Linked DNA regions of Allosaccharopolyspora coralli. The protein of the gene in region 1 interacts with the protein of each later gene in a pairwise test. Links are inferred from orthologs where the notes say so. Each region holds a gene or a part of one and is shown in the gene's direction. Other genes may lie near its edges. The genes, in order: sufU and GIY23_RS17780.

Region 1 (15,393 bases):
GCGCCGACACCGAGCATCAGCGCGCCGGTGGTCCCGAACCGGCGCACCACGTCGAGCTGGCGGCGTTCTCGGTGATCGAGTGGGCCGGGCTCGGGCGCGGTTCCCGCCGTGTCGTCGATGCGGCCGGCCGGTCCCGCTTCCCCGTGTCGGGTGACGGCTGTCGCCGCGCTCGACCCCTCGGACTCCTGCCGTGCGCCGTCGCGTCGTTCCTTGCCGGTCCCCTGGATCGGGGGCTGCGCTGTGCGTTCCCCGTCGCCGACCGTGTCACCACCTGCCGCCACCCCGGTCAGCGTAATCGGGTGACTCAGGTCTCCTCCGGGGCCCGCACCTAGGCGCTGTCGGACCAAATAGGTAACATCAGTGTTGTGAAAAACGTCGGGACGTCGACACCGGCCGGGGCGGCCACCGAGGGTGCCCCGGTCAGTGACCCTGCGCTGCAGCAGGGTTCCGCCCCCGCGCCGGTACCGGGCGGTGGCGGTGACGGACGTACCCGGCGGGCGGTGGCACGGTTGCTCCTGGAGCAGGGACCGATCACCGCGGCGGCGGTCGCCGACGAACTCGGAGTGAGTCCCACCGCGGTGCGCAGGCACCTGGACGCGCTGGTGTCCGAAGGTGAGGCCTGCACTCGGGAGGCGTCGACGCGGGCCCGTCGCGGACGTGGCCGACCCGCCAAGCTGTTCCTGCTCACCGAGGCGGGCCGGGCGCGGTTCGGGCACGCCTACGACGACCTCGCGGTCGCCGCACTGCGCTACCTCGCCGAGAACGCGGGCGAGGACGCCGTCCGTTCGTTCGCCGAGCGGCGGATGACCGCCCTCGTCGAGCACCACAAGGAGGCACTGGAGGCGGCCACCACGACCGTCGACCGTGCCGAGGTGCTCGCGCAGGCCCTCTCGCGGGAGGGCTACGCTGCCTCGACGAGGACGGTCGGCAGTGGCGAGCAGCTCTGCCAGCACCACTGCCCGGTGGCACACGTCGCTGCGGACTTCCCGCAGCTGTGTGAGGCCGAGACGGCGGCGTTCGCCGAAGTTCTCGGCACCCACGTGCAGCGGCTGGCCACGATCGCCAACGGTGACGCGGCCTGCACCACGCACGTGCCTCTCGCCCGGTCCGAAGGACCGGCGGGCAACCGTTCGACACACCACCAGAACTCTGGAGGTCCGGACCCGACGGACCGACAGGAGACCGCCCCGATTCCTGATGGAGGGGAGCCCGTATGACTGCCGCTGCCGAGCAGCGACCCACCACGGCGCCCGACGGCCAGCTGACCCAGGAAGAAACCCTGGCGTCACTGGGCAACTACGAGTACGGCTGGGCCGACCCGGACGTCGCCGGTGCGAGCGCTCGCCGAGGCCTCAACGAGGACGTTGTCCGGGAGATCTCGGAGAAGAAGGGCGAGCCCGAGTGGATGCTCGAACAGCGTCTGAAGGCGCTGCGGTTGTTCGAGCGCAAGCCGATGCCCAACTGGGGTGCCGACCTGTCGGGGATCGACTTCGACAACATCAAGTACTTCGTCCGTTCCACCGAGGAGCAGGCCCAGACCTGGGACGACCTGCCGGAGGACATCAAGAACACCTACGACAAGCTGGGCATCCCGGAGGCGGAGAAGCAGCGCCTCGTCGCGGGCGTGGCCGCCCAGTACGAGTCGGAGGTCGTCTACCACCAGATCCGTGAGGACCTCGAGGAGCAGGGTGTCCAGTTCCTGGACACCGACACGGCCCTGCGGGAGCACCCGGAGATCTTCAAGGAGTACTTCGGGTCGGTCATTCCGGCCGGGGACAACAAGTTCTCCGCGCTGAACACCTCGGTCTGGTCGGGCGGGTCGTTCATCTACGTCCCCAAGGGCGTGCACGTCGACATCCCGCTGCAGGCCTACTTCCGCATCAACACCGAGAACATGGGCCAGTTCGAGCGCACGCTCATCGTCGTCGACGAGGGTGCCTACGTGCACTACGTCGAGGGCTGCACGGCTCCGATCTACTCCAGCGACTCGCTGCACTCGGCGGTCGTGGAGATCGTGGTCAAGAAGAACGCGCGCTGCCGCTACACGACGATCCAGAACTGGTCGAACAACGTCTACAACCTGGTCACCAAACGCGCCAAGGCCGAAGAGGGCGCCACCATGGAGTGGGTCGACGGCAACCTCGGCTCCAAGGTGACCATGAAGTACCCGTCGGTGTTCCTCATGGGCGAGCACGCCAAGGGCGAGGTGCTCTCGGTGGCCTTCGCCGGTGAGGGCCAGCACCAGGACGCCGGCGCGAAGATGGAGCACATGGCTCCCCACACCTCCTCGACGATCACGTCGAAGTCGATCGCCCGGGGTGGTGGCCGCACGTCCTACCGCGGTCTGGTCAAGGTCGCCAAGCGCGCCAACCACTCGTCCTCCTCGGTCGTGTGCGACGCGTTGCTGGTCGACAACGTGAGCCGTTCGGACACATACCCGTACGTCGACATTCGTGTGGACGACGTGTCCATGGGTCACGAGGCCACCGTGTCCAAGGTCAGCGAGGACCAGCTGTTCTACCTGATGCAGCGTGGTCTGACCGAGGAAGAGGCCATGTCGATGGTCGTCCGCGGGTTCGTCGAGCCCATCGCGCGCGAACTCCCGATGGAGTACGCGCTGGAACTGAATCGCCTGATCGAGCTGCAGATGGAAGGGTCCGTTGGCTGAGATGACGGAGTCGACACTCGAAACGTCCGGCCAGCACGGCCTCGACGAGCACTCCCACGGGGGGACCGCGGTCCCGCAGTCCTCCCGTGGGCAGCGCTTCACCTCCTACGACGTGGACGCCTTCGAGGTGCCCGGCGGCCGGGAGGAGGACTGGCGTTTCACGCCGATGAAGCGCCTGCACGATCTGCACACCGGCGACGCCTCGGCGACCGGTTCGATCACGGTCGAGGTCGACGCGGGTACGGAGACCACGGTCGAGACCGTGGGGCGCGACGACGCGCGACTCGGCGACGGTGGCGTGCCGTCCGACCGCATCGGCGCGCAGGCGTGGAGTTCGTTCACCGAGGCCACGGTCGTCACGGTCGGCAAGGACACCCGGCCGGAGAACCCGATCAGCGTCACGGTGCACGGCCCGGGTGAGGGCCAGCTCGCCTACGGCCACCTGCAGATCCGTGCGGAGATGTTCGCCGAGGCGACGGTCGTCGTGGACTACCGCGGTACCGGCGTGCTGGCCGACAACATCGAGCTCGTCGCCGAGGACAACGCGCGGCTGTCGGTGGTGTCCGTGCACGACTGGCAGGACAGCGCCACCCAGGTCTCCGCCGAGCACTGCTCGGTCGGCAGGGACGCGGTGTTCCGCCACCTGGCGGTCACCCTCGGCGGTGACCTGGTGCGGGTGAACACGACGCTGAACTACCGGGACAAGGGCGGTGACGCCGAACTGCTCGGCGTGTACTTCGCCGACTCCGGCCAGCACCTCGAGCACCGGATGCTCGCCGACCACTCGCAGCCGAACTGCCGCAGCAACGTGACCTACAAGGGCGCGCTGCAGGGAGCCTCGGCGCACACGGTGTGGATCGGTGACGTGCTGATTCGCGCCGCGGCCGAGGGCACCGAGACCTTCGAGCTGAACCGGAACCTGGTGCTGACCGAGGGCGCGCGCGCCGACTCGGTGCCGAACCTCGAGATCGAGACCGGCGAGATCGCCGGCGCCGGTCACGCCAGCGCCACCGGCCGGTTCGACGACGAGCAGCTGTTCTACCTGCAGGCGCGGGGAATCCCGGAGGACCAGGCCCGGCGTCTGGTCGTACGCGGCTTCTTCGGCGAGATCCTGCAGAAGATCACCGTGCCCGAGGTGCGGGAGCGCCTCGAGAACGCGATCGAAGAGGAACTGAACGCGATCGGCGCCTGAGCGCCTGCATCCCGCCGCCGGCCCATGGCCGCAAGGCGGCACCCGAGCTTTCACCGAACACCAGGAGAACGAGACAGACGATGGCCACCCTGGAGATCAAGGACCTGCACGTTTCGGTCCTCACCGACGACGCCCCGAAGGAGATTCTCAAGGGCGTCAACCTGACCGTGCGCTCCGGCGAGACGCACGCGATCATGGGCCCGAACGGGTCCGGCAAGTCCACGCTCGCCTACGCGATCGCCGGACACCCCAAGTACCAGGTCACCTCGGGCTCGGTGCAGCTCGACGGTGAGGAAGTGCTGGAGATGAGCGTGGACGAGCGTGCCCGCGCGGGCCTGTTCCTCGCCATGCAGTACCCGGTCGAGGTGCCGGGCGTGTCCATGTCGAACTTCCTGCGCAGCGCGGCCACCTCGGTCCGGGGCGAGGCTCCGCAGGTGCGGCACTGGGTCAAGGAAGTCAAGCAGGCCATGTCGAACCTCGACATCGAGCCGGGCTTCGCCGAGCGCAGCGTGAACGAGGGCTTCTCCGGTGGTGAGAAGAAGCGGCACGAGATCCTGCAACTCGATTTGCTCAAGCCGCGGTTCGCGATCCTCGACGAGACCGACTCCGGCCTCGACGTCGACGCGCTGCGGGTGGTCTCCGACGGCGTGAACCGCTACACCGAGCCTGGCGACAAGGGCGTCCTGCTCATCACGCACTACACCCGGGTGCTCAACCACATCCGCCCGGACCACGTGCACGTCTTCGCCGACGGCCGTGTGGTCGAGTCCGGCGGCCCGGAGCTGGCCGACGAGCTCGAGTCCTCCGGCTACGTGCGCTTCACCGGTAAGAAGGAGGCGGCCGCCCAGTCATGACCGTTCAGCCTCCCGGTGCCCCCGAGCAGGTGGGCACGCTCGCCACGCCGCTGGACACCGCGGCGATCCGTGCGGACTTCCCGATCCTGGGCCGCACGGTGCGCGAGAACCGGCCGTTGGTGTACCTGGACTCGGGCGCGACTTCGCAGCGTCCCCGCCAGGTGCTCGACGCCGAGCGCGCGTTCCTGGAGACGTCCAACGCGGCGGTGCACCGCGGCGCGCACCAGCTCGCCGAGGAGGCCACGGACGCGTTCGAGCATGCTCGTGCCACGATCGCCCGGTTCGTCGGTGTCGGCGTGGACGAGGTGGTCTTCACCAAGAACGCCACCGAGGGCGTCAACCTGGTGGCGTACGCGATGAGCAACGCAGGCACGGCGGGCCCGGAGGCGGAACGGTTCCGGCTGGGTCCGGGTGACGAGGTCGTGGTGACCGAGATGGAACACCACGCGAACCTGGTGCCGTGGCAGCAGTTGTGCGAGCGAACCGGCGCCACGCTGCGCTGGTTCGGCGTGACCGCGGACGGCAGGCTCGATCTCTCGGACGTGGACTCGGTCATCACGGAGAACGCGAAGCTCGTCGCGTTCGTCCACCAGTCCAACGTGCTCGGCACGGTGAACCCGACCGAGCCGCTGGTGCGCCGCGCGCAACAGGTGGGGGCGCTCACCGTGCTCGACGCGTGCCAGTCGGTGCCGCACACTCCGGTGGACTTCCGCGAGCTGGACGTGGACTTCGCGGTGTTCTCCGGGCACAAGATGCTCGGCCCGTCCGGGATCGGCGTACTCTATGGCCGCACCGAGCTGCTGAAGGCCATGCCGCCGTTCCTCACCGGCGGGTCGATGATCGAGATGGTGCACATCGACCGTTCGACGTTCGCGGCGCCGCCGCAGCGGTTCGAGGCGGGTGTGCCCATGACGTCGCAGGCGGTCGGGCTCGGCGCGGCGGTCGACTACCTGTCCTCGCTCGGCATGGAGCGCGTCGCCGCCCACGAGCACCAGCTTGCCGAACGTGCGCTGCGGGAACTCTCCGAGATCGACGGAGTGCGGATCATCGGTCCGGAGAGTTCGGAATCCCGCGGGGCGACGGTGTCGTTCGTGCTGGACGGGGTGCATCCGCACGATGCGGGCCAGGTCCTCGACAGCCACGGCGTCGAGGTCCGCGTGGGGCACCACTGCGCGTGGCCGCTGCATCGGACGGTGGGTGTGCCCGCGACCATCCGGGCGAGCTTCTATCTGTACAACGAACCGGAGGAAGTCACGGTGCTCGCGGACGCGGTGCGTGACGCTCAGCGGTTCTTCGGCGTGGCCTGAGAGGAGGGGCGATGCAGCTCGAGCAGATGTATCAGGAAATCATCCTCGATCACTACCGCAATCCGCACCTGCGCGGGCTGCGGGACCCGTTCGACGCGGAGTCGTTCCAGGTCAACCCGACCTGCGGGGACGAGGTCACGCTTCGGGTCCGGCTGGAGGGCTCCGGCATGGACGCCGTGGTGCAGGATGTCTCCTACGACGGGCAGGGCTGCTCGATCAGCCAGGCGGCGACGTCGGTGCTCACCGATCTCGTCGTCGGCCGGTCCGTCAAGGAGGCGCTGACGACGCAGGCCGCGTTCACCGAGCTGATGCACGGCCGCGGCCAGGTCGAACCCGACGAGGATGTCTTGGACGACGGCATCGCCTTTGCCGGGGTCGCGAAGTACCCGATGCGGGTGAAGTGTGCTCTGCTGGGGTGGATGGCTTTCAAGGACGCCCTGTCCCGAGTTGTCGACGAGGTGGAAACTTCATGAGCAGTCAGGACCAGACTCAGGTGGCGGAGCAGGACGAGTCCGAGGACGTGCAGCGGGGCGCCGCCGGCATGCCCGAGGTCGCGCCGAGCGCCGAGACCGCGTCCGTGGAGGACGTGGAGGAAGCGATGCGGGACGTCGTCGACCCCGAGCTGGGGATCAATGTCGTGGACCTCGGCTTGGTGTACGGCGTGCACGTGGAGCAGGACAACACGGCGACGATCGACATGACGTTGACGTCGGCGGCCTGCCCACTCACCGACGTGATCGAGGAGCAGGCGCGCAGCGCCCTGTGCGGCGGCCCCGGTGGCGGGCTCGTCGGCGACATGCGCATCAACTGGGTGTGGATGCCGCCGTGGGGCCCGGAGAAGATCACCGACGACGGTCGCGAGCAACTACGCGCTCTCGGCTTCACCGTCTGAGAACTCCTTCAGTAGGTTTTGCGCGGTGGTCCGTGGCGGAACTGCGTACGTCGTGAGTGTCAGCGGCTTCGCCGCTGACACTCACGACGACAGCTCATCCTGCGGGGCTCAGTCCGCGGTGAGGGCGTGGAGCTTGTGGACGGTGCGCCAGTTGCGTGCCGTGGCCACGACTCCGAGGCGGGCGAGGAACGACGTTCCGAGCTTCGTCCGGGCGGAACCGTTCGGATAATGCAGGTACATCTCCCGCCCCACGACGGCGAAACGTGCTGATTCGCCCGATGGCACGTTCAACGCGTCCACGACGTCGGGTGCTGGCTCCTTCCCGAGAAACGCCACGTGGAGTTTCGCCGGGTCGTGCTCGTCGTACATGAACGGGTTGGCGCGCAGCACCGCTTCGAGGTCCGAGTGGCTGCGGACGATGACGGCCGAGGTGACTCCGAGGTCTCGTTCGATCCGCGCCTGCGACTCCCGCGCGATCTCGTCGAGGTCAGCACGATCCGAGCGGAACACCACGTTGCCGCTGCGAATGTAGGTGCTGACCTCCTGGTGCCCGAGCGCGGTGAACACGGTACGCAGCTCGGCCATGTCGACCTTGTTCGCCGGACCGAGATTGATCCCGCGCAGCAGCGCGACACAACACGACACGCCCCGAGTCTCGCACGGCCCCCGACAGAACGAGGCGAACGGCACTTTCGCCTCGTGTGGTGGGGCGAGAGTGCCGTTCGCCCCAAGGTCGTTCAGCTTGCGCGGACGCTGCTCGAGCCCGGCGGATGTGGGGAGGGGGCGTCGGGGTGACCCGGGTCAGGGTCCTGCGTGGGAAAACCCGGCGGTGGCACCCGCCCGTGTTGCCCCTCGCCGCGCAGCACGTCGACCTTGTCGGAACCGGGCCGGGACATGACCCAGCTGGCGCCGTCGATCTCCTTGGCCTGCGTCTTCAGCGGCGCCAGCAGCCGGGACGCCTCGTCGTAGGTCGTGACGGCGCTCTGCGTGCACACCAGCGTCGCCAGCGACAGCGTGACGTCGACGTCCTGCACCTGGCGTGCGGGGTCGAGCAGCATCTCCGACAGCGGCACCAGGTCGTCGAGGTCGGAGACGATGAGAAAGTCGTCCCCGCCGACGTGCCCGACCTGGACCGAGGCCAGCGCGGTCGCGGCGTCGGTGAGGCTGCGGCCGATGGTCTTGATGAGGTCGTCCCCCGCAGAGAAGCCCACGGTGTCGTTGATGTACTTGAAGCCGTCGACGTCGAGCCAGCTCACCGAGAACACGTCGCCGGCGGCGACGCGCCGGGCCACGTCCCTGGCGACGCTGTCGCTGCCGGGCAGGCGGGTGAGTGGGTTGAGCGCGGCGGCCTCTTCGACCTTGAGTTCGGCCATGCCGCGAATGAGATGCCCCGCGCGGACTGAGCCGAGACACCGCCCGGACTCGTCGACCACGACCGCGTCGTCGTACATCCGGTACTGGTCGGAACCGGTGACCAGCGTGAGCGCTTCCATCGCGGTGGTGGCTGTGGTGACCACGCGCGGCTCGTCCGCCAGCCGGGACGCCTGCCGCTTCGCGTGCAGCGCGTGCCCGTACGGTCCGGTGACGGCGAGCAGGAAACGGTTCCGGTCGATGGTCCACTGCGGACGGTTCTGCTCGTCGACGAGGACGACGCCGCTGATCTCGGAGTGGTCGGCCAGCACTTCGCGCACCTTGTCGGCCGTGGTGTCGGCGGGAAGCATCGTGGTGGGCGAGAGGAATTCGGTGACACGGGGGCCCGCAGCCGTGGTGGGCGCGACCCGCCCGCCCGGGTCGGTGACCTCGGCCGCGACTCCCGGCACCGTGATCGTCGTCGGTGGCCGGCGCGCGGCAGGGGCGAACAGGTTTCCCTGCACCAGTCGCACGCCGTTGCGGCGCAACGCGGACAGTTGCCGCTCGCTCTCGACGCCCTCGGCGACCAGGCTGCTGTCGGTGGCGTCGCAGAGGTGGCGGACGGACTCGACGATCGCGGCACGTCCGGTGTCGTCGGGCAGGGCCTGCACGACGCTACGGTCGAGTTTGACCATGCTCGGCTGCAGGTCGGGGAGGAACGTGAGCGGGACGTCCCCGTCGCCGACCCCGTCGAGTGCGACGTGGAAGCCCTGGTCACGCAGTTGGGCCACGTTCGCGGCGAGGTGCTTCGGGTCCAGCCGCGCGAACGGCGGAGCCACCTCCAGGGTGACCTCGTGTTCCCGTCTGCCTGCTGCGGCGAGTGCCTCTCTGAGTTCGTCGATGCGGTGCAAGTCGTGCACGGCGGTGCCGCCGAAGAGGTTGAGGTGCAGGGGGAGCAGGGTTTCGTGCTCGGCAGCGGTCCGCACTGCGGAGACCGCCAACTGGACGTCGAGTTCGGCGAGGCGGCGGCGTCGTGCGGCCTCGCGGAAGAGATCCTGGATTCCGGTACCGGTGGGACGAGCGAGCGCTTCGACCGCCACGATGGCACCGGTCTTGACGTTGATCAGTGGCTGGAACGCGAACCGAACACCGTCCACCAGTGCAAGCACAGAATCGATCTTGCTCGCACTCATGCCTGCCCCTCGACCTTGTTCACCACTTGTTCACCGACATCTCGTCTTCCCCTCGTGCGCACGGCGCGGGCACGCCACCGAGCGTCGTGCGCACGAGGTCTCGCCATCGTCCAAACTAGCGCGGTCGCGTGAGGGCTCAGCCCTGTTCCACGCACAAGGTGTGGTCACTGACACAGCCCTCCGGGGTGACGCCGTCACCCCGGGTAGCGCGGCACGGCGAAGTACGGTCGATTCGACGACAGTGCGTACAACCGGACATTTCGGGGCGATTCGTTCGCACTGCCGCATGTCGTTCGACCGATCACAGGCCGCCCAGGCCATGATGCGCTTCCGAACGGCGCGGCGCCACGACTCCGGTGATCAACTGGCTGCGCAGGGTCCACGAGGCGTCGCGGAACATCGAGGCCATCGCCGTCACGGTGCTCGACGGATCCGGGACGGGGCTGAGGAACGCGCGCCGGTGCCGTTCGTCGAGCCCGAAGAACTGCTCGAAGAACTCCGGAACTTCGTCCGGCGGCAACGCGAGCAGCGCACGCAGCGCGCGTCGGCGCATCTCGTGCGTCGCCAGCGACGACGGGGGCCAGAGGATCGACCACGCGGCTCGGGCGGCGGCCGAGGGACCCGCGGGCAGTCCGGCCGCGATCGCACCTGCGATCCATGGTGCGAGACGCAACGACGCGGCCACGCTGAACCCGCTGGCCGGATGGATCAAACCGGCGGTCGCGCCGAACGGGATCACGCGGGACGGTTTCGGCAACGGGTCGTCCACCGGAAACCGGACCCGTTCCTCGAACGCGTCGTCCGGGACCTCGACACCGGCTTCCTGGAGTCTGCCGTGCAGTCGCCGACGGAGTTGTGCCAGTGGCAGCGCCGGTCGCCGAGCGAGCGAGGTCTCCTCGAGCAAGACCTGTCCCGGGGACACCGGAACGCCGTAGAGGAACGTCGGCCACCCACCCCGAGTGTCGGGGGCTTGGCGCCAGTTCATGAACACCGCGGTGCCGCGAGGGCGCAACGGTTCCGCGTCGACGTCGCGCACGATCACCCCGACCGCGGTCTGGTGTGCGGGAGTGCGCGCCGGTCGACCACCGGAGAGCGCCCGCGTCGGGCCGGACGCGTCCACGATCGCCGCGGTGGCCAGTCGGCGACCGTCGGTGAGCACCACCGTCGAGCCGGTGTCGGCGTGTTCGGCGGTGGCGACCTTGCCGATGACCTCCTCGACGTCGGGGCGCCACAGGTGCTGCCAGAGCGCGGTGTTGTCGAGTACGGCGTACGGGCGGTGCCATGCGTGCTCGGTGGTGCCGATCGCGACCACGCGGTCCGCGCGGGTGGCGACGGTGTGCCGCGCGGGCTCGGGGGGCAGCTCGTCGTGCCAGGCCGCGTAGGTGTTCGCCCACACTCGCCGGGGGGCGGGCGCGACCAGCACGACGTGCAGACCCGCGTCCGCGCAGGCGGCCGAGACCGCGCGCCCCGCGGGACCGGATCCGACGACCACCACATCCGCCACACGAACATTCGATCACGCCGACCCGCACCTGTGCCGCCGGACGCTCCGTGGTCCTCCCGCGGTAACGCTCGCCACCCGTGCCATTCGTTCGAACACGGCACGGACTGCCGATAGCGTGGGGCCATGTCCACCGTCGATCACCGGTCCGCCGCGACCGATCACCTGGATGCACGCAGCGCTCGCCGGTCGGGACGCACCCGCCATCCGTCCGACCTGGCCGCGAGCCCGTTCCGTGCCGACCGGGACCGGATCTCCAGCTCGGCGTTCTTCTCGCGGCTCGGCGGGGTGACCCAGGTCGTGAGCCCGAGCGGCTCCGGGTTGATGCTGCACAACCGGCTCACCCACAGCCTCAAGGTCGCTCAGGCGGCGCGGGCGATCGCGGAGTCGCTCGCCGCCAGGACCGGCCGGTCCGACCTGGTCGACGAACTCGGCGGGTGCGATCTCGACGTGGTGGAGGCGGCGGGACTCGCCCACGACCTCGGTCACCCTCCGTTCGGTCACCAGGGCGAGACGGTGCTCGACCGGCTCGCGCGGGAGCGGTTCGGGCTCGTCGACGGCTTCGAGGGCAACGCCCAGTCGTTCCGCATCGTGAGCAGCATCGACGTGCACGGTGCCGACGGCGACGGGCTCGACCTGACGGCCGCGGTGCGCGCGGCACTGCTGAAGTATCCGTGGACGCGCTGGTCGCGGCCCGACCCCCACCCGCGTCACCTACCGGTGCCGCCGCGCGGGGCCTCCGAGCCGGAAGGTGCCCCGCGCACCGGCTCGGCGAAGTTCTCCGCCTACGTCACCGAGATCGACGACATGCAGGACTGCCGTGCTCCGTTCGCCGACCGGCTGCAACCGTGGCAGCAGACGGTGGAGGCGTCGGTGATGGACACCGCCGACGACATCGCCTACGCCATCCACGACCTCGAAGACTTTCACCGGGTCGGGATCCTGCAGCACACGACGGTCTCGTACGAGCTCACCGAGTGGCTCGGACACGCGGTCCGGCTGGCCGGTCTCTCCGACGACCAGCTGGCGGCCGAGTCCTCACGTCCCGGCCGCGACCTGGAACGCCTGCGCAGGCGGTTGCACACCAAGGACGGGTGGATCGCCGACGACGATGCGTTCGTCAACGCCGTCAAGAGGGTGCTCTCGGACCTTGTCGGCAAGCTGCTGGAGATGCCGTTCGACCGGTCGAAACAGGCCGAGCAGGCAGTCGCCGCGTTCTCCGGCGAATGGACGCAGCGACTCGCGGGGGGCGTACGACTGATCGAGCATCCCGGCACCCGGACGGGGCACGTCGGGCTGGCGACCGAGCAGTGGCACGAGGTCCAGGTCCTCAAGTTCGTGCATCGCCGGTTCGTGCTGCAGCGGCCGGATCTGGCCCTGCACCAGCGCGGGCAGGACCGGTTGTTGAGCAAGCTGGTGGAGGCGCTGGACTCGTGGCTCATCGACCGCTCGGAGGCCGCGCGGTTGCCGTACCGGCTGCGCGACCTCTTCGACCACGCGCGCCTGGAGTTCCGCGGCCTCGTCCGCGACGCGCCCGAGTTGCTCGTCGTGCCGGGGGAGTCCACGGACGGCGAGACCGTCGAGCGATTGGCTCGCGGCCGGGCGGTGCTGGATTTCGTCGCGTCCTTGACCGACAACCAGGCCGCCTCCCTGCTGGAGGCACTGTCCGGTCGGACCACGCAGCTGTGGTCCGACACGTTCGTATTGTGAGCCGGGGACGACAACTGCCCGGTGGGGGCCGGGGGGTGGAGGTCGGCGCCGACCGGCTGCAGGGCTGGTTCGACCGCTTCGCCGGGCGGCACGGTGGAGTGGCGAGCACGGTGCTCGGCCCACGGCGCGTCGAGGTCCGGGCCGCCGACGATGCCGTGGCGGCGGTGCAGGTGCCGTTCGAGGAACTCGGCGAACCGCACGAGCAGCGGGAGGGACTCGACGTCGAGCCCCTGGTGCGGCACGTGCGGCGGTCGCGGCGGATCGGGCTCGTTCTCGTTCGCCTCGGCGCGCACAGCGTCGGCGTGTGTCGCGACGGCGTGGTCGAGCGGTCGTCGACCGACCGGCATCTCGTGCACGGGCGGAACAAGGCGGGCGGTCAGTCTCAGCAGCGGTTCGCCCGACGGCGCGAGGGACAGGCCCGGCGATCGTTGGAGTCCGCGGCGGCCGATGTGGCGCGGGTGCTGCTGCCGGAGAGGGCGACGCTGGACGCAATGGTGCTCGGCGGGGACCGCAAGGCACTGGACGAGCTGCGAGCGGATCCGCGTCTGGCCGAGTTGCTCGGCCGCGCCGAGCCCCGCGTGCTGGACCTGCCGGAGCCGCGCAAGTCCGTGCTCGACGAGGCGGCGCGCAGGACTCTGGCGGTCGAGGTGGAGATTTTCGACTGAGAGGGCAGTGTGGAACTGGGGGAGGTCGTCCGGTCCCGCCGCCCCAGTTCGCGCCGCACGGCACGAACTCCGAATGCCGGAGCGTCTCAGCTTGCCGCGGCAGAGCACGTGTGAGGCGTGCCCTACGGGGCGCACATGCCAGTCCCCGAATGCCCTCTGAGCAGGGTGGCCTGGGGTCTCGGGTGGGTGAGCCGTCCGAGGCGGGAGCGCTCACAGCCGACGCACCCACAATCGGGGTGCGTCCGTCGGTACACTGGCACTCGTGGTCGAGAACTCCCCCGTGCCGCAGGCGCGCGACGACACCGCACGGCCCGTGCGGCGGCTCGTGCTGGTCGCGGCAGGTGCGGTCACCGCGTCGGTGACCCGCGTGCGCGTGGCATAGCCGCCCCGACGGCGCGTCCTCGGACGCTGCGCCTGTGACCTCGAACCCGCTCGACCCGATCTCCGGAGTCTTTTCGTGATTTCTGCTACCGGCCTTCAGCTGCGCGCCGGATCCCGCATTCTGCTCTCCGACACGACCCTGCGCGTCCAGCCCGGCGACCGGATCGGCCTCGTCGGCCGCAACGGCGCCGGCAAGACCACCAGCCTCAAGGTCCTGGCCGGCGAGGACGAACCGTACGCGGGAGAGATCACCCGCAGTGGCGACACCGGGTACCTGCCGCAGGACCCCCGCGAAGGCGACCTCTCGGTCAGCGCGAAGGACCGGGTGCTCTCCGCCCGCGGTCTGGACAAGACCCTGCGCGACATGGAGAAGGCGCAGGCCGAGATGGCCGAACTGGTCGACGACAAGCAGCGGGACAAGGCGATCAACCGCTACGGCAAGCTCGAGGAGCGCTTCGCCGCCCGCGGCGGGTACGCCGCCGAGAGCGAGGCGGCGCGGATCTGCGGCAACCTCGGGCTCGAGGATCGGATCCTGCACCAGCCGTTGCAGACGCTCTCCGGCGGGCAACGCCGTCGTGTCGAACTGGCGCGCATTCTCTTCGCCGCCTCCGAAGCCGGTCCCGGTGGTCATTCCTCGACGACGCTGCTGCTCGACGAGCCCACCAACCACCTCGACGCCGACTCGATCGCCTGGCTGCGGGAGTTCCTCCGCGCCCACGACGGGGGCCTCGTGGTCATCAGCCACGACGTGGAACTGCTCGCCGCCGTGGTGAACAAGGTGTGGTTCCTCGACGCGGTGCGCGGTGAGGCGGACGTCTACAACATGGACTGGGACCGCTACCAGGAGGCGCGGGCCCTCGACGAGAAGCGCCGGAAGCGGGAACGCGCCAACGCCGAGAAGAAGTCCTCGGCGTTGATGGCGCAGGCCGACAAGATGCGGGCCAAGGCCACCAAGGCGGTCGCGGCGCAGAACATGGCCAAGCGGGCACAGAAGATGATGGCCGAGCTGGAACCGGAGCAGGCCGCCGACAAGGTCGCCCGGATCAAGTTCCCCGAACCGGCCTCGTGCGGGCGGACGCCGATGACCGCCCAGGGCCTGTCGAAGTCGTACGGGTCGCTGGAGATCTTCACCGGTGTCGATCTGGCGATCGACCGCGGGTCCAAGGTCGTCGTGCTCGGGCTCAACGGTGCGGGCAAGACCACCCTGCTGCGCTTGCTCGGCGACAGGGAGCCCGCCGACGCCGGTGCGGTCGTCGCCGGTCACGGGCTCCGCGTCGGCTACTACGCGCAGGAGCACGAGACGCTCGACCACGATGCGACCGTGTGGCAGAACGTGCGTGGTGCCGCGCCCGACACGCCGGAGCAGGAGCTGCGGACCCTGCTCGGGACGTTCCTGTTCAGTGGCGAGCAGCTCGAGCAGCCGGCGGGCACGCTCTCCGGCGGCGAGAAGACCCGGCTCGCGTTGGCCGGTCTGGTCTCCAGCCGTGCCAACGTGCTGTTGCTCGACGAGCCGACGAACAACCTCGATCCGGCGAGCCGTGAGCAGGTCCTCGACGCGCTGCGCAGTTTCAGCGGGGCGGTCGTGCTGGTGACACACGACCCGGGCGCGGTCGAGGCATTGGAACCGGAACGAGTGATCCTGCTGCCGGACGGAACCGAGGACCACTGGTCGGACGAGTA
Region 2 (15,410 bases), 1.8 Mb from region 1 along the record:
CGACGCGGGCATCGACGCCTCCGAGGTCGGTCTGGCCAACGCGGGCTCCACCGTCGTCGAGTCCGCTCCGAAGCCGCCGAAGTCCGGTGGCGAGCGCGTCACCGACGAGGGTGAGGGCGGCGTGCAGGTCGTCGAGTACCTGGCCGGTCAGAAGCTCGTCTGAGTCACGGTTCGCGAGGAGGAGACGAACACATGTCCGAGGTACTGGTCCTCGTCGACCACGTGGACGGCGAAGCCAAGAAGATCACGTTCGAGCTGCTCACCGCCGCGCGGCGGCTCGGTGAGCCGTCGGCGGTCGTCGTCGGTGCGCCCGGCACGGCAGCCAAGCTGAAGGACTCGCTGGCCGCCTACGGCGCGGCCAAGGTCTACGCCGCCGAGTCCGACGACGCAGGCAACCACCTGGTCACCCCGCAGGTCGACGTCCTGTCCGAACTCGCGGGCTCGGCCTCGCCTGCCGCGGTGCTCGTCCCCGGTTCGGTGGACGGCAAGGAGATCGCGGGCCGTCTCGCGGTGCGGCTGAACTCCGGCCTGCTCTCCGAGGTCGTCGACCTCGACGGCGAGGGCGTCGGCTCGCACTCGCTGTTCGGTGGCACCTACAACGCCAAGGCGAAGGTCACCCGCGGTGCCCCGGTCGTGACGGTGCTTCCCGGCAGCGTCGAGGCCGAGGAAGCCTCCGGTGCGGCCGCCGACGAGACGGTGGCGGTCCCGGCGGCCGACCCGGCGAAGTCCGCGAAAATCACCGGGCTGCAGCCGGTCGAGGGCGGCGACCGTCCGGAGCTGACCGAGGCCTCGGTCGTCGTCTCCGGTGGCCGTGGTGTCGGCTCGGCGGAGAGCTTCGACGTCGTCGAGAAGCTCGCCGACTCGCTCGGTGCCGCCGTCGGCGCGTCCCGTGCGGCCGTCGACTCCGGCTACTACCCGCACCAGTTCCAGGTGGGGCAGACCGGCAAGACCGTCTCGCCGCAGCTGTACGTGGCGCTGGGCATCTCGGGTGCGATCCAGCATCGTGCCGGGATGCAGACGTCGAAGACGATCGTGGCGGTGAACAAGGATCCGGAGGCGCCGATCTTCGAGATCGCCGACTTCGGTGTCGTGGGTGACCTGTTCAAGGTCGCCCCGCAGCTCACCGACGAGGTCGCCAAGCGCAAGGGCTGAACCCCCGACGCTTCGACAGGGGCGGGTCGCACTCCGGTGTGGCCCGCCCCTGTGCATGCGTGAGTCTTTTTGGTGGCTATGACCACTAAAAAGACTCACGCGATCTTTGTGGCCACGTAGCGCGCGTCCCGGCCGACGCCGCCGAGCGAGCCGGACAGCACGGTTCGCTGGTATTCCAGCCCGACGAAGCCGATTCCCGGACACCCCGTGGCGACCCCGAACCGATGCCGAGGTCTGCCGTTGCCGTCGAGGACTCCCGAGGTGCTCAGGTAGTCCAGTGCGGGCCGGTAACCGGTGGCGAGAATGATCGCGTCCACACGCTGCTTCTGACCGTCCGGCCACAACATGTCCCGCCGGTCCGGCCGCCCGCGCTCTTCGATGGCGGCTCGGTAACCGCCGGTCTCCAGCACGGGAACGGTGCCCGTACCGCCGCGGCTCAGGGACCGGAGCGGTACCCGGGAAGCCGCGCCCAGTACCGGCCAGAGCCACGAGTCTGGGCGCAGCGGCTTGGTGTTGAGGTAACGCACCGGTGCGCGGGTGGCGAGGCTGACGTCGGCGTACTCGGCGAGCTCGACGGCGATCTGCGCCGCGGAGTTGCCCGCGCCGACGACGACCACTCGCTGCCCGGCGAACGGCGTCGGTGTGCGGTAATCGGCGGCGTGCACGACCTGTCCGGTGTAGTCGTCCAGTGGCAGTTCAGGCCAGTGTGGACGGACGAAGGAACCGGTGGCCGCAACGAGAACCTTCCCCCAGTGTTGCGAGCCGTCGGCCGTCGTCGCGAGGTGCCCGCCGTCGGCGGCGCTGACCGAGGTGACGTGGGCGCCCGTACGGATCTCGCACTCGAGGCCGTTCGCGTATCGGCGAAGATAGTCGACGACCTCGTCACGGAACGGATACCGGCGTGGCTCGCCGGGAAACGGCAGACCGGGCAGTGCGTTCAACCACGCTGGGGTGAACAGCCGAAGACTGTCGTAGTAGTGCGGCCACGAGCCGACCGGCTCCGCACCCGCGTGCAGGACCGTCGGCCGGAACCCCTGGCGTCGCAACTCGAACGCGGCGGCCAGGCCCGCCTGACCTCCACCGACCACGAGTGCATCGACCATGCGAGCAGTGTCGGTGAACTCCTGTCAGACAGGCAACGCGTTATCGCCAGGACTCCTGTGGCGCAGGCTGCTCAGGGGCGAGCGTCGTCGCGGCCTCGGCACGCGAGGGCGTCGGCGCGTTCGTTGTCCGCGTGGCCCGCGTGCCCCTTGATCCATTTCCAGCGGACTTCGCCGTGACGCGAGCATTCCGAGTCCAGGCGCTGCCACAGGTCGACGTTCTTCACCGGTTTCTTCGCCGAGGTCAGCCAGCCGTTGCGCTTCCACCCGGCCATCCACTCGGTGATGCCCTTGAGCACGTAGGTGCTGTCGGTGTGGATCGTGACCATCGGCATCGGCCGGGTCAGCGCGGCGAGACCCTCGATGACGGCGGTCATCTCCATCTTGTTGTTCGTCGTCACCGGATCCGAGCCGTGCAGTTCGCGTTCGTGTTCGCCGTAGCGCAGGACGACACCCCACCCGCCGGGCCCGGGATTGCCGCTGCAGGCCCCGTCGGTGAACAGCTCCACTGGTGCCGCGTTCGCGGTGTCGTCGCTCATGCCTCGGAACCTAGCGCACCCGCCGAACCAAGGAGCGAACGGCACTTTCGCCCCGTGCGACGAGGCGAACGGCACTTTCGCCCCACCAGTTCAACGGTGCGAACGGCACCCTCGCCCCGTGTGATGAGGCGAACGGCACTTTCGCCTCACCAGTTCAACGGTGCGAACGGCACCCTCGCCCCGTGTGATGAGGCGAACGGCACTTTCGCCTCACCAGTTCAACGGTGCGAACGGCACCCTCGCCCCGTGTGACGGTGCGAACGGCACTTTCGCCCCACCAGTTCAACGGTGCGAACGGCACTTTCGCCCCGTGCGACGAGGCGAGAGTGCCGTTCGCGCCATCGGGACCGGGTGTCTCACCGGGGATTCACCGGATGTTCCGGTGGAGTGTCCTCCTGCGCCCTTCTGCGCTTCGTCCGCGTGGCGATACACCTGCACCATGCCTGAGTCGCAGCTGTTGATCAGCACCGCGCCCACCGGGGCGCGGTCGACGGACCAGCCACACTATTCGCTGCTCGTGGCGCGGGAAACCGACGAGGTGCGGGCCGCGCAGCGCCTGCGCTACCAGGTGTTCGCCGAGGAGATGGGCGCGCAGGTCGAAGCGAGCGTGCCGGGCGCCGAGGCGGACGCGTTCGACGAGTTCTGTGACCACCTGATCGTGCGCAACGACCACACAGGTGAGGTCGTCGGCACCTACCGGATGCTGCCGCCGGAGCGGGCCGAGGCCGCGGGGGGCCTGTACTCCGAGACGGAGTTCGATCTGTCCGCGTTGCGCTCCCTGCGACCCGCGTTGGTGGAGACGGGCCGGTCGTGTGTGCATCGCGATCACCGCAGTGGAGCGGTGGTGAGTCTGGTGTGGGCGGGGATCGCCCGCTACATGTATCTGCACGGGCACACGTGGCTCGCCGGGTGCGCTTCGGTGCCGTTGTACGACGGCGGCGCGGTCGCCGGCCGCGTGTGGGACACCGTGTCGGAGAAGCACTATGCTCCGGACGAGTTCCGCGTCCGGCCGTACCAGCCGTGGGAGCCGGTCGCCGGTGTGACGCGCGGCTCGTTGCCGCCGTTGCTGCGGGGCTATCTTCGGCTCGGCGCCTGGGTGTGCGGGCCGCCTGCACTCGACGCCGATTTCGGGGTCGCGGACTTCTTCGTGCTGCTGAACTTGCCGAACATGGACCAGCGGTACCTGCGGTACTTCCTCGGCGGAACGCAGTGACGAGTTCCCAGCACGGGTGGATGCCGACGTCTCCCTGCGGTCCGACCTGCCTGCCGCGTCGGGGACATCACGACCGAGTCGGTCCCGCGCGGGTGGCGCTGCGGTTCACGCGTGCGTTCGTCGTGTTCCTGGTGGGAGCGGCGCTCGTCGCTGTCCTCCCGTTCGTCCCGCACGACCGCCGCCGTGTCCTGTTCGGACGGTGGTTCGGGCTCGTGCTGAACGCGTTCGGTGTCGAGGTGGTGCTGCGTGACGCGCAGCGGCTCGACGTCACCGGCCCCGTGCTCGTGGCATGCAACCACGTGTCATGGCTCGATGTGATCGCGTTGCAGTCGGTGCGTCCGATGCGGCTGCTGGCGAAGGCGGAAGTGCGGGACTGGCCGGTGGTCGGTGGCATCGCGGCACGGGCAGGCACGTTGTTCATCGAACGCGAGGGTTTGCGATCGTTGCCCGCTGCGGTCAACCGAGTCGCGGAGGCGTTGCGCGGCGGTTCGATGATCGGGGTGTACCCGGAGGGCACGACCTGGTGTGGCAGGGCGTCAGGGCGTCATCGTCCGGCCGTGTTCCAGGCCGCGGTGGAAGCGGACGCGCTCGTGCAGCCGGTCGCGTTGCGATACCGCGTGGCCGGTCGGCCGAGCACCGCCGCGGCTTTCGTCGGGGACGCAACGTTGCTGTCGTCGTTGGTGTCGGTGGCGCGCACACGCGGGTTGGTCTTGGAACTGTCCGCGCTGCCGCCCTGGGATGCCCGCACCGTGAGCGACCGGCGCGAGTTGGCGCGTCGGGTCGAGGTGGCGATCCGCTCGGAGACGGAACCGGCACTGCTCCGGACCGAGCATCTCGTCGCCGCCTGAACCTTCCGATCAACGGAAGTTCCGGTGGGCGTAGTGTCCGTCGGTGCACGACAGTGCGCACAACTGTTCGCCGTCGCCCGGGAGGACTCCATGTCGAACACCCGTTCCGTGCCGCCGTTTCGCGCCGACCACGTCGGCAGCCTCCTGCGTCCGCAGAAGTTGTTGCGTGCACGTGAGGAACACGCCGCCGGTCGACTCGGTGCCGACGAGCTCGCGACCGTCGAGGACGACGCGATCCGCGAGGTGGTGCGCAAGCAGGCGGATGTCGGGTTGCGCAGCGCCACCGACGGCGAGTTCCGGCGCGGTTCGTGGCACATGGACTTCATCTATCAACTCGGCGGAATCACGCAGTCGGACGAGAACATGCACGTCGAGTTCCGCAACGAGGACGGAACGTTCGACTTCTCCCCTGCGGCGTTGAAGGTCAGCGGCGCGATCCGGTTGCAGGAGACGATCTTCGCGGAGCATTTCCGGTTCCTGCGGGAGACCACGGACGCGACCGCGAAACTGACGATCCCGTCGCCGAGCATGGTGCACTATCGCGGCGGCCGCGCGAGCATCGATCCCGCCGTGTACGGCAGCGAGGACGATTTCTGGGCCGATCTCTCAGCTGCCTACGCCGACCAGATCCGCGCGATGGGAGAGCTGGGATGCCGGTACCTGCAGCTCGACGACACCAGCCTCGCGTACCTCAACGATCCGTCGCAGCGGGCGATGCTCGCCGAGCGCGGCGACGACGCCGAACACCAGCACGAGCGCTACATCCGTCAGATGAACGCCGCTCTCGCGGGTCGACCGGACGGGTTGCACGTCACCACACACATGTGCCGGGGCAATTTCCGCTCGTCGTGGGCGGCGGAGGGCAGCTACGAGTTCATCGCGGAGACGCTGTTCCACCAGCTCGACGTGGACGGCTTCTTCATGGAGTTCGACGACGAGCGTTCCGGCGGGTTCGAGCCGTTGCGGTTCGTGCCGGAGGGCAAGCAGGTCGTGCTCGGTCTCGTCACGACGAAACGGGGCGCGTTGGAGACCAAGGACGAGCTCAAGCGCCGGGTCGAGGAAGCGAGCCGGTTCGTACCGATGGACCAGCTCTGCCTGTCTCCGCAGTGCGGTTTCTCGTCCACAGTGGAGGGTAATGCGCTCACCGAGGACGAGCAGTGGGCGAAACTCGCCCTCATCGTCGAGACTGCCGAGGAGCTGTGGGGGTAAAGAGGCGTGAGTCTTTGTGGTGGCTATAGCAACCACAAAGGCTCACGCTGGGATGCTGGTCGGCATGACGACTGTGCGGACGGAGTCGACCAGTGCCCTGTGGCATCCGCAGCGGCGCGCATTCACCTTTGGGCTGATCCTGCTGGTGACGCTCATCGCGTTCGAGGCGATGGGGTTGGCCACGGCGCTGCCGACGATGGTGAACGAGCTCGGAGGTGAGCGGTTCTACTCGTGGCCGTTCACGGTGTTCATGGCCACGAGCGCGGTCTCGACGGTCCTCGGCGGCCGGCTCGCGGACCGGCACGGCCCCGCCCTGCCGTTGCTGCTGGCCGTGCCGACGTTCGCTGTCGGGCTGCTGCTCGCCGGGCTCGCCCCGAACATGACGGTGCTGCTCGTGGCTCGTGCGCTGCAAGGTGTCGGAGCGGGCGGCCAGGTCGTCGCCCTCTACGTGATGATCGCCCGCGTCTACCCGGAAGAAGACCGGCCGAAAGCGTTCGCCGCGCTGTCGACCGCGTGGGTGGTGCCCGCCCTGGTCGGCCCCGCCGTGGCCGGGTTGCTGACCGAACACCTGAGTTGGCGGTGGGTGTTCCTCGGTCTCGCGCCGCTGGTGGCCGTGGGCACAGTGCTGCTCGCCCCGTCGCTACGCCGCCTCAGCCCGCCCGAGGTCGCCGCGCCGGCCCGTTCCGGTCTGCCGCTGGCCGCGCTCGGAGCCGCCGGCGGCGCGGTCGGGCTGACATGGGCGGCGCAGAACCCGTCGTGGCTGTCCCTGGCCTTGGGCGTTGCGTCGGTGGCGGCGCTGCTGGCCAGCACTCGGGTGCTGCTTCCGGCAGGCACCCTGCGCGGTCGTCCCGGCATCCCGGTGATGGTGCTCTCGCGTGGTCTGCTCGCCGGGACCTTCTTCGCGGCCCAAGCGTTCGTGCCGCTCACACTCACCGCGGTGCACGACTACTCGCCTGCGACCGCCGGAATCCCACTCACCATCGGTTCCCTCGGGTGGACACTCGGGGCGCTCTGGCAGAGCCGCAACAGCAATCTGAGCCGTGAGCACATCGTTGCCGCAGGTCTCACGCTCGTCGCGATCGCCACCGCGGGCCTGACGGTGACCGCGCCCGCGTGGGGGCCGCACTGGATGGTGTTCCTGCTGTGGGCGGTCGGCGGATGCGGCATGGGGATCGCGGTCGCGAGTACCGGCGTGCGCGTCCTGGCCTTGTCGCCGCGCAGCGAGCAAGGGTTCCACTCGTCGGCGTTGCAGCTCTCGGACATGCTCACCCAGACCGTGCTGATCGGCCTCGCCGGAGTTCTCGTGACCGCATTGGCTTCCACCGACGCACCGACCAGGGGCGTGGTCATCGTGGACGTGCTGCTCGCCGCGTCGGCGCTGGTGGGTGCGGCCCTCGCCCGGCGCTCGGGGAGGACTATCCTGGGGTCGTCATGACGTACCTGGACCACGCTGCGACCACTCCGATGCGCCCGGAGGCGGTCGCGGTGATGAGCGAGGCGCTGTCCCGGCTGGGCAACGCCTCGTCGCTGCACACTTCGGGCCGCAAGGCGCGCCGTGCGGTGGAGGAGTCCCGCGAGACCGTCGCCGAAGTACTCGGCGCCCGCCCCTCGGAAGTGGTCTTCACCGCCGGCGGCACCGAAAGCGACAACCTCGCGGTGAAGGGCATCTATTGGGCGCGCCGCGGCACGGACCCACGTCGTCGCCGGGTGCTCGCCTCGGCGGTGGAGCATCATGCGGTGCTCGACGCGGTCGACTGGCTCGCCGAGCACGAGGGCGCCGAGGTCACGTGGCTGGAAGCCGACCGCGACGGTCGGGTGCGGCCGGAGGTGCTCGAGGCAGCACTCACCGAACACGGCGACGAAGTGGCGTTGGTCACAGCCATGTGGGCGAACAACGAGATCGGCACGGTCAACTCGGTGGCCGACCTCGCCGCAGTCGCGCAGCGCTACGGGGTGCCGTTGCACACCGACGCCGTTCAGGCCGTGGAGACGTTGCCGGTGGACTTCGCGGCCTGCGGGGCGTCGGCGCTGACGATGACCGGACACAAGGTCGGCGGTCCGTACGGAGTCGGCGCGCTGCTGCTCTCCCGGGACGTGGAGTGCACGCCCGTGTTGCACGGCGGCGGCCAGGAGCGCGAGGTCCGCTCCGGCACGCTCGACACGCCGGGAATACTGGGCCTCGCAGCCGCAGTCCGCTCGGCCGTCGGTGTCCGCGAGCGGCACGTTCCGGAGCTGACGGCGTTGCGGGACGAACTCGTCTCCGGCGTGCTCGCAGCGGTGCCGGACGCGGTGCTCAACGGCGATGCGGGCCGGGGCGTCGTCGGCGGTGGACCGTCGCGACTGCCGGGCAACGCGCACTTCACCTTTCCCGGCTGCGAGGGCGACAGTCTGTTGATGCTGCTCGATGCGCAGGGCATCGAATGCTCGACCGGGTCGGCGTGCACGGCGGGTGTGGCCGAGCCGAGCCACGTGCTGCTGGCCACCGGCTCCGAGTCGAAGGCCGCGCGCGGCTCGCTGCGGTTCTCGCTCGGGCACACCTCCACGCGGGAGGACGTGCGTGCACTCGTGGCGGCGATCGGGCCCGCCGTGGAGCGTGCCAGGAGCGCGGGAGTTCCCGGGCTGCGCCGGCTCTCGGCGCCGTCCGTGGCGAAGACGGAGGTGTGACGTGCGAGTGCTGGCGGCGATGAGCGGCGGTGTCGACTCGGCGGTGGCCGCCGCCCGAGCGGTCGAGGCCGGACACGACGTGACCGGCGTGCATCTGGCGCTGTCGGCCAAACCCGGCACGCTGCGCACCGGTGCGCGCGGCTGCTGCACGGTCGAGGACTCGCACGACGCCCGGCGGGCGGCCGACATCCTCGGGATCCCGTTCTACGTGTGGGATTTCGCCGAGCGGTTCACCGAGGAGGTCATCGACACCTTCGTCGGCGAGTACGCCGCAGGGCGGACCCCGAACCCGTGCTTGACCTGCAACGAGAAGATCAAGTTCGAGGCGTTGCTGGACAAGGCGATGGGGCTCGGTTTCGACGCGGTCTGCACCGGCCACTATGCACAGCTGTCCGTTGTGGATGGAGTGCCGTCGTTGCGGCGCAGCAGGGACGAGGACAAGGACCAGTCCTACGTGCTCGCCTCGCTGACCCCGGAACAGTTGCGGCACTCGATGTTCCCGCTGGGGGTTTCGCTGAAGTCCGAGGTGCGCGCCGAAGCCGACGAGCGCGATCTCGCGGTGGCGAACAAGCCGGACAGCCACGACATCTGCTTCATTCCCGACGGTGACACCAAGAAGTTCCTGGAGTCCAGGCTCGGGCAGTCGCCGGGTCAGCTCGTGGACAACGATTCCGGTGCTGTGCTCGGCGAACACACCGGCGTGCACGGATTCACCGTGGGACAGCGCAAGGGCCTCGGTATCGACGAGCCTGCGCCGGACGGGCGGCCACGCTACGTGCTGTCGCTGGAACCGGTCTCGGGCACGGTGAAGGTCGGCTCGGCCGAGGATCTCGGCGTCACCGAGATCGACGCCAACCGGCCGGTCTGGCCGGATGAGCCGCTGCAGGAGCCGACGGACTGCGTCGTGCAGGTACGGGCGCACGGCAGCACCGCGGACGCGGTCGTCGAGGTCGATGAGGAGGACGTCGTGCGCGTCCGTCTCCGCGACTCGCTACGCGGCGTCGCCCCCGGTCAGGCGATCGTCCTCTACCGCCCGGAAGACTCGGGTGACCTGGTCCTCGGCAGTGCACTGATTTCCGGCACCCGCTGAACGCCGGTCGCACTCACCCTGGTCGCGGTCTGGTTTCCCGGCTCGAGGGTTATCGCAGCATGAGCTGTCGTCTCAGCGGCGGAGCCGCCGGGCGGTCACCCCGTACGCATCCGCCACCCGACCCACCGAGCAAACCCACTCCCGCATCTTCTCAGCTGGTGGCATGATCGAGTCATGGGTGCGGTGGCAGTGACGGTGTGGGACGACAGTGGCCGTGGCGAGCCGGTGGTGCTGGTACACGGCTCCGGGACATGGGGCGACGCGCCGCTCGGGTTCGAGACGCAACGCGAACTGGCGGACCGGTATCGGCTGGTGGTGCCGGACCGTCGTGGTTACGGACGCAGTCCGGACGTGGAGTGCAGCGATTGTGTCCGGGACGCTGACGACGTCGTGGAGTTGCTCGCTGACGGTGCGCACCTGCTGGGACACTCGTCGGGTGGTGTGGTCGCGATGATCGCCGCTGCACGGGCGCCGCAGGCCGTGCGGTCGTTGACGCTGATCGAACCCGCGTGTTTCCAGCTCGCCGCGGACGATCCCGTGGTCGCGACGGCGCTCGAACGCAATCGTGAAGCTCTGCAGGCGGTTCCACCGGAACTGTCCGATGAGGACCTGGTCCGGCTGAGCTACGAGAGCGTGGGGTTCGAGCCCCCGGAGGAGACGACACCGGAAATGGTGCGCGCCTCCCGGGCGGCGCTCACGGAGCTCCCGGCCTGGCAGGTGGAAGTCGACGCCGCCGTGCTCGCGGCGCGGGACTGGCCGAAGCTGGTCCTCACCGGAACCTGGGAGGACGCTCCGGAGAACTACCGTGAGTACGGCGGGAAACCGATCATGGCGTGCGCCGGTGCCACGGCCGATCGGATCGGTGCGAAGCTCGTGCGCGTTCCAGGCGCGTCGCACTGGCCGCACCAGCAACGCCCGGACATCGTGCACCCGCTGCTGCGCGATCTGTGGTCTGCACGCTGACGAAGGCGTTCCCGCTGAGAGGTCAGCGCAGGTGGGCGGCGAAGAAGTCGTCGATTCGGCGCCACGCGTCCGTCGCCGAGTCGGGTTCCGGTCCGACACCGGCGACGCGCATCAGCGGGCGCAACGGCCTCGGTCCGATCTCGGCGTCGTTGAGAAAGGAATGCCCCGCCTGCGGGTACTCCTTGACGTCGTTCGGGACTCCGGCGGCTGTGAGCGCTTTGTCGAGCTTGACGGCGGCATTCGGCAACGTCACATCCCTCTTCCCGAAACTGCCGACCACCGGGCACGCATCCGCCGCCACCGCGTCGAGTTCCTTCGGCAACTGGCCGTAGTTCACCGAGGCCGCGTCGAAGCCGCTACCGGCGGTGAGCAGTGCGAAACCGCCGCCCATGCAGAAGCCGATGACGCCGACCTTTCCGGTGCATTCGGAGGACTCGGCAAGCCAGGAGCGAGCGACGTCGATGTCGACGAACGACGCGCCCTCCCCGGACAGCATCGCCCGAAACGTCCGAACGAGACAGCGACGGGCCCCTCCGTCGCTGAACAGGTCCAGCGCGATCGCAAGGTAACCGGATTCGGCCAGGCGTTCGGCCTGGCGCAGGAAGACGTCGTTGACCCCGAACGCTTCGTGCAGCATGACGACCCCGGGCCACGGTCCCTCACCCGACGGGCGCACCAGGTGGGCATGCAACCGCGCGGAACCGCCGCGTCGGCGTGCGGTCTCGGTCAGCTCGATCGTCTCCATGTCGGGAGCGTAGCGCCCGTCACAACGGGGCGAACGGCACTTTCGCCTCACCACACGAGGCGAGGGTGCCGTTCGCCCCGGCGGCCGGTCTGCTCGGGGTGGGGGAGAAGGTGCGGCTGTTCCTGGGTGTCGATAATGGTTCGGTGACCGACTTTCCGTGGAACCCAGGGACGGCGACCGCCACCGGCTCGATGCCCGGTGTGGACGCGGAGGAAGCGGCTCGGATCTCGGTGGGGGAGCTACCGGATCTCGTGCCGTTCCCCGAACTGCCCGCACGCGGCGTCGGCGCCGACTCGCTCGGCCGGACCGCGGGGATGCTCGTCGACCTCGCGGTCGAGGTGGTGCCGTCCGGCTACCGGGTCACCGCGAAACCGGGACGTGATCAGCGCCGGGCGCAGGACCTGATGCGCTGGGACCTCGATGCGATGGAGCAGGCGGTGGCCGAGGCCGGCGCGCCGCCCGCGCTGCTGAAGGTGCAGGCGGCAGGCCCGTGGACGTTGGCCGCCGGCATCGAACTGGAACGCGGTCACCGCGTTCTCACTGACCACGGTGCGTTGCGGGACTTCACGACCTCGTTGATCGAGGGGCTCCGCGCGCACGTGCAGCGCATGATCGAGCGCACGGGGGCACGTGTGGTGCTCCAACTCGACGAGCCGACGCTGCCGCGAGTGCTGCGCGGCGACCTGCCGACGCCGAGCGGTTACGGCACGGTGCCCGCGGTCCCGGTACCCGAGGTCGAAAGTCTGCTCGGCGAGGTCATCGCGCCGTTGCGCGAAGCGACCGGCGAACCCGTGATCGCGCACTGCTGTGCGCGCAGGCCCCCGGTCGGCCTGCTGCGCCGCGCCGGAGCGGGCGCGGTGTCACTCGACGCGACCGGGATGGGTGAGGTCACGGGCTCGTTCGCCGACGAACTCGGGGAGGCGTGGGACGGCGGCACCAGCCTGTTCCTCGGGCTCGTGCCGGGAACCGATCCGTCCGAGCGCCCCGATCTGCGGGAACTCGCGCTGCCTGCGTTCGACCTTGCCGCGCGGCTCGGCTTCTCGCGCCGGATCCTCGCCGAGGGAACCGTGGCCACGACGGCGTGCGGACTCGCCGGAGCCTCTCCGGAGTGGGCTCGGCGAGCGCTGTCACTGGTGCGCGACCTCGGCAAGCTGTTCGTCGACGAGGCGGAGAACCCGACGGGCTGACCAGCGGGCGCCAGGCCGAGGTCGTTCGCTCTGCGGGCCCCACGGTGCTCGCTGATGCCGATCGCGCGTGGCAGTCACCGGAATCGGCCACGGCGTCGCGTCGCCGCGCGGCACAATGGGGCCATGCTGAAGCTCTTCCGCCGCCGAGACCGTACCGAGCGGGAAGCCGGGCCCGATCTCGCCGACCGGGTCCGCGCGTTCTGGCAGCTCTGGGACGACGAGCTCCAGCCGCAGGTCAGCGCCGCGCTCGGGGACGGACAGCCGCATCGCCTCGACCACCCGCTCGCCGAGGCCGTCGCGAGCGTGCACCCGGATCTGATCGTCTCGATCGAGCAGGGGGAGAACGCGCTGTTCGCGCTCGTCGTCAGTGCGCAGGCGGACCCCGAGCTGCGGGCGGTCACCGACGCGTGGAAGGCGGCGGCGCCTGCGGACGACCAGAACTGGGAGTACCACGACTCGATCCCGCCGGTGCCGGACCCGACGCAGGTGACGGTGAACCTGCACGGCGGCCAGTACGCGTTGTCGCAGGTGCGGCTCGCTGCGCAGGTCGACCATGCCGAAGGGCTCGTCGACGTGGCGGTGCATCATCCCGGGTTCGCGGACCTGGAGGAGGCGGAGCGGACGGCGTTGACGTTCCTGCCGTTGCAGGCGGTACTCGGGGAGCGACTCGCTGCGGACCGTCTCGGCCGGGTGGAGACGGCGCTGCTCGAACCGGACGGCGCCGTCGGGCTACTGGAGTTCCGCGATGTCGTCCGCTCCGTCGCCTCCGGCCCCACGACTCCCGACGCCTCGGCCTGATCGACCACTCACCCGGTCGAGCGCGACACACCTCGCACGAGTGACGAACTCGGCGAATCGAGCCCGAACCCTGTGGACAACCCCGGCGCCTGTGGATGGAGGGGTGGCAAATTCGCGCGAATTTGCCACCCGCGGGGTGGGAGTCGCCGACGGGTGGTGTCGGGGATGCTCGCTAGGGTGCAGACGTGACCAGCGACGACCGAGCCACCACCGCTGACGCGCCCGAGGACACCGCCGCGACGTCGGAGGACGCCCGTCCCGCCGATCCCGCCGCGAACACCGATGCCGAAGGCGTCGAGGACGTTCCCGGCGAGGTGCGGGAACGCTACGGCAACCTCGTCGAGGAAGTGCGCGGCCACCAGTTCCGCTACTACGTGCTGGACTCGCCGCTGATCACCGACGGCGAGTTCGACGAGCTGTTCGTCGAACTGCAGCGCGTGGAGGACGAACACCCGGCGCTGCGCACGCCGGACTCGCCGACGCAGATCGTGGGCGGCACGTTCTCCACCGAGTTCACCGCCGTGGATCACCTGGAGCGGATGCTCAGCCTCGACAACGCCTTCGACGAGGACGAGCTACGCACCTGGGTGGACCGGGTGGAACGGGAGGTGGGCTCGGCGGCGAGCTACCTCTGCGAGCTCAAGATCGACGGCCTGGCGATCAACCTGCTCTACCGCGACGGTCGCCTCGAACGTGCCCTGACCCGTGGCGACGGACGCACCGGTGAGGACGTGACGCTCAACGTCCGCACCATGCACGACGTCCCGGACCTGCTCACCGGCACCGACGAGTATCCGGTGCCCGCGCTGGTCGAGGTTCGCGGCGAGGTGTTCTTCCGGGTGAGCGAGTTCGGCGAGCTGAACGCCGCGCTGGTCGACGCGGGCAAGGCGCCGTTCGCCAACCCGCGCAACGCGGCGGCGGGGTCGCTGCGCCAGAAGGACCCGCGGATCACCCGGAACCGTCCGCTGCGGCTGATCTGCCACGGTCTCGGCAGGCGGGAGGGTTTCGAACCCGCGCGGCAGTCCGAGTCGTACGCCGCGTTGCGGGCGTGGGGCCTGCCGGTCTCGGAGCACACCCGCGTGCTGTCGGCGACCGACGCGATCGTGGAGCACGTGCGGTACTGGGGCGAGCATCGCGACGACGCTGAGCACGAGATCGACGGTGTCGTCGTCAAGGTCGACGAGGTCTCGCTGCAACGCCGCCTCGGTGCGACCTCGCGCACTCCGCGCTGGTCGATCGCCTACAAGTACCCGCCGGAACAAGCCACCACCGCGCTGCTCGACATTCAGGTCAACGTCGGACGCACCGGCAGGGTCACGCCGTTCGCGGTGATGGAGCCGGTGAAGGTGGCGGGCTCGACGGTGTCGATGGCGACCCTGCACAACTCCGACGAGGTGCGTCGAAAGGGCGTGTTCATCGGGGACCGGGTGGTGATCCGCAAGGCGGGTGACGTGATTCCAGAGGTGCTCGGTCCGGTCACCGACGCCCGCGACGGCTCCGAGCGCGAGTTCGTGATGCCGACCGAGTGCCCGGAGTGCGGGTCGACGTTGTCCCGGCAGAAGGAAGGCGACGTCGACATCCGCTGTCCGAACTCGCGGACCTGCCCCGCACAGCTGCGGGAGCGGCTGTTCCACCTCGCCGGGCGTGGCGCGTTCGACATCGAGGTGCTCGGCTACGAGGCTGCCGCGGCGCTGTTGGCTTCGGGCGTGCTCGTCGACGAAGGCGACGTGTTCGACCTCGACGAGCAGAAGCTGTTGAAGGCGCCGTTGTTCCGCACCAAGGCGGGAGCGCTCTCGGCCAACGGCCGGAAGTTGCTGGACAACCTGGAGTCGTCGAAGTCGAAGCCGCTGTGGCGGGTGCTGGTGGCCCTGTCGATCCGGCACGTGGGTCCGACCGCTGCGC

What was found.
Region 2: the proteins of sufU (region 1) and GIY23_RS17780 interact in binary tests that used the Escherichia coli proteins (3 or more experiments, as listed by UniProt). The link is inferred for Allosaccharopolyspora coralli from one-to-one orthologs.

What each region holds. Positions count from the first base shown.
Region 1 is NZ_CP045929.1:2,024,245-2,039,637, forward strand. What follows is about bases 4,782-7,763. They hold sufU (Fe-S cluster assembly sulfur transfer protein SufU), read left to right. Parts: upstream 4,782-6,032; coding sequence 6,033-6,494; downstream 6,495-7,763. Other genes in these bases: GIY23_RS09650 (cysteine desulfurase), read left to right, coding at 4,782-6,021; GIY23_RS09660 (metal-sulfur cluster assembly factor), read left to right, coding at 6,491-6,913; GIY23_RS09665 (DUF1697 domain-containing protein), read right to left, coding at 7,022-7,558; GIY23_RS09670 (GGDEF domain-containing protein), read right to left, coding at 7,651-7,763. In the rest of the region: polyprenol phosphomannose-dependent alpha 1,6 mannosyltransferase MptB, read right to left, coding at 1-281; GIY23_RS09630 (helix-turn-helix transcriptional regulator), read left to right, coding at 366-1,217; Fe-S cluster assembly protein SufB, read left to right, coding at 1,214-2,668; Fe-S cluster assembly protein SufD, read left to right, coding at 2,670-3,860; Fe-S cluster assembly ATPase SufC, read left to right, coding at 3,941-4,714; more of GIY23_RS09650, read left to right, coding at 4,711-4,781; more of GIY23_RS09670, read right to left, coding at 7,764-9,456; GIY23_RS09675 (lycopene cyclase family protein), read right to left, coding at 9,758-10,960; GIY23_RS09680 (deoxyguanosinetriphosphate triphosphohydrolase family protein), read left to right, coding at 11,084-12,667; GIY23_RS09685 (acVLRF1 family peptidyl-tRNA hydrolase), read left to right, coding at 12,664-13,332; GIY23_RS09690 (ABC-F family ATP-binding cassette domain-containing protein), read left to right, coding at 13,790-15,393. UniProt on the Escherichia coli protein: A scaffold on which IscS assembles Fe-S clusters. Exists as 2 interconverting forms, a structured (S) and disordered (D) form. The D-state is the preferred substrate for IscS.
Region 2 is NZ_CP045929.1:3,811,044-3,826,453, reverse strand. Bases 6,610-9,608 are described here. They hold GIY23_RS17780 (cysteine desulfurase family protein), read left to right. Parts: upstream 6,610-7,492; coding sequence 7,493-8,725; downstream 8,726-9,608. Other genes in these bases: mnmA (tRNA 2-thiouridine(34) synthase MnmA), read left to right, coding at 8,727-9,608; GIY23_RS17785 (MFS transporter), read left to right, coding at 6,610-7,496. Also shown: GIY23_RS17820 (electron transfer flavoprotein subunit beta/FixA family protein), read left to right, coding at 1-163; GIY23_RS17815 (electron transfer flavoprotein subunit alpha/FixB family protein), read left to right, coding at 193-1,152; GIY23_RS17810 (flavin-containing monooxygenase), read right to left, coding at 1,248-2,255; rnhA (ribonuclease HI), read right to left, coding at 2,327-2,791; GIY23_RS17800 (GNAT family N-acetyltransferase), read left to right, coding at 3,231-4,004; GIY23_RS17795 (lysophospholipid acyltransferase family protein), read left to right, coding at 4,025-4,852; GIY23_RS17790 (5-methyltetrahydropteroyltriglutamate--homocysteine S-methyltransferase), read left to right, coding at 4,943-6,061; more of GIY23_RS17785, read left to right, coding at 6,126-6,609; more of mnmA, read left to right, coding at 9,609-9,815; GIY23_RS17770 (alpha/beta fold hydrolase), read left to right, coding at 9,990-10,778; GIY23_RS17765 (dienelactone hydrolase family protein), read right to left, coding at 10,801-11,523; GIY23_RS17760 (uroporphyrinogen decarboxylase/cobalamine-independent methonine synthase family protein), read left to right, coding at 11,667-12,710; GIY23_RS17755 (hypothetical protein), read left to right, coding at 12,834-13,508; NAD-dependent DNA ligase LigA, read left to right, coding at 13,694-15,410. UniProt on the Escherichia coli protein: Master enzyme that delivers sulfur to a number of partners involved in Fe-S cluster assembly, tRNA modification or cofactor biosynthesis. Catalyzes the removal of elemental sulfur from cysteine to produce alanine.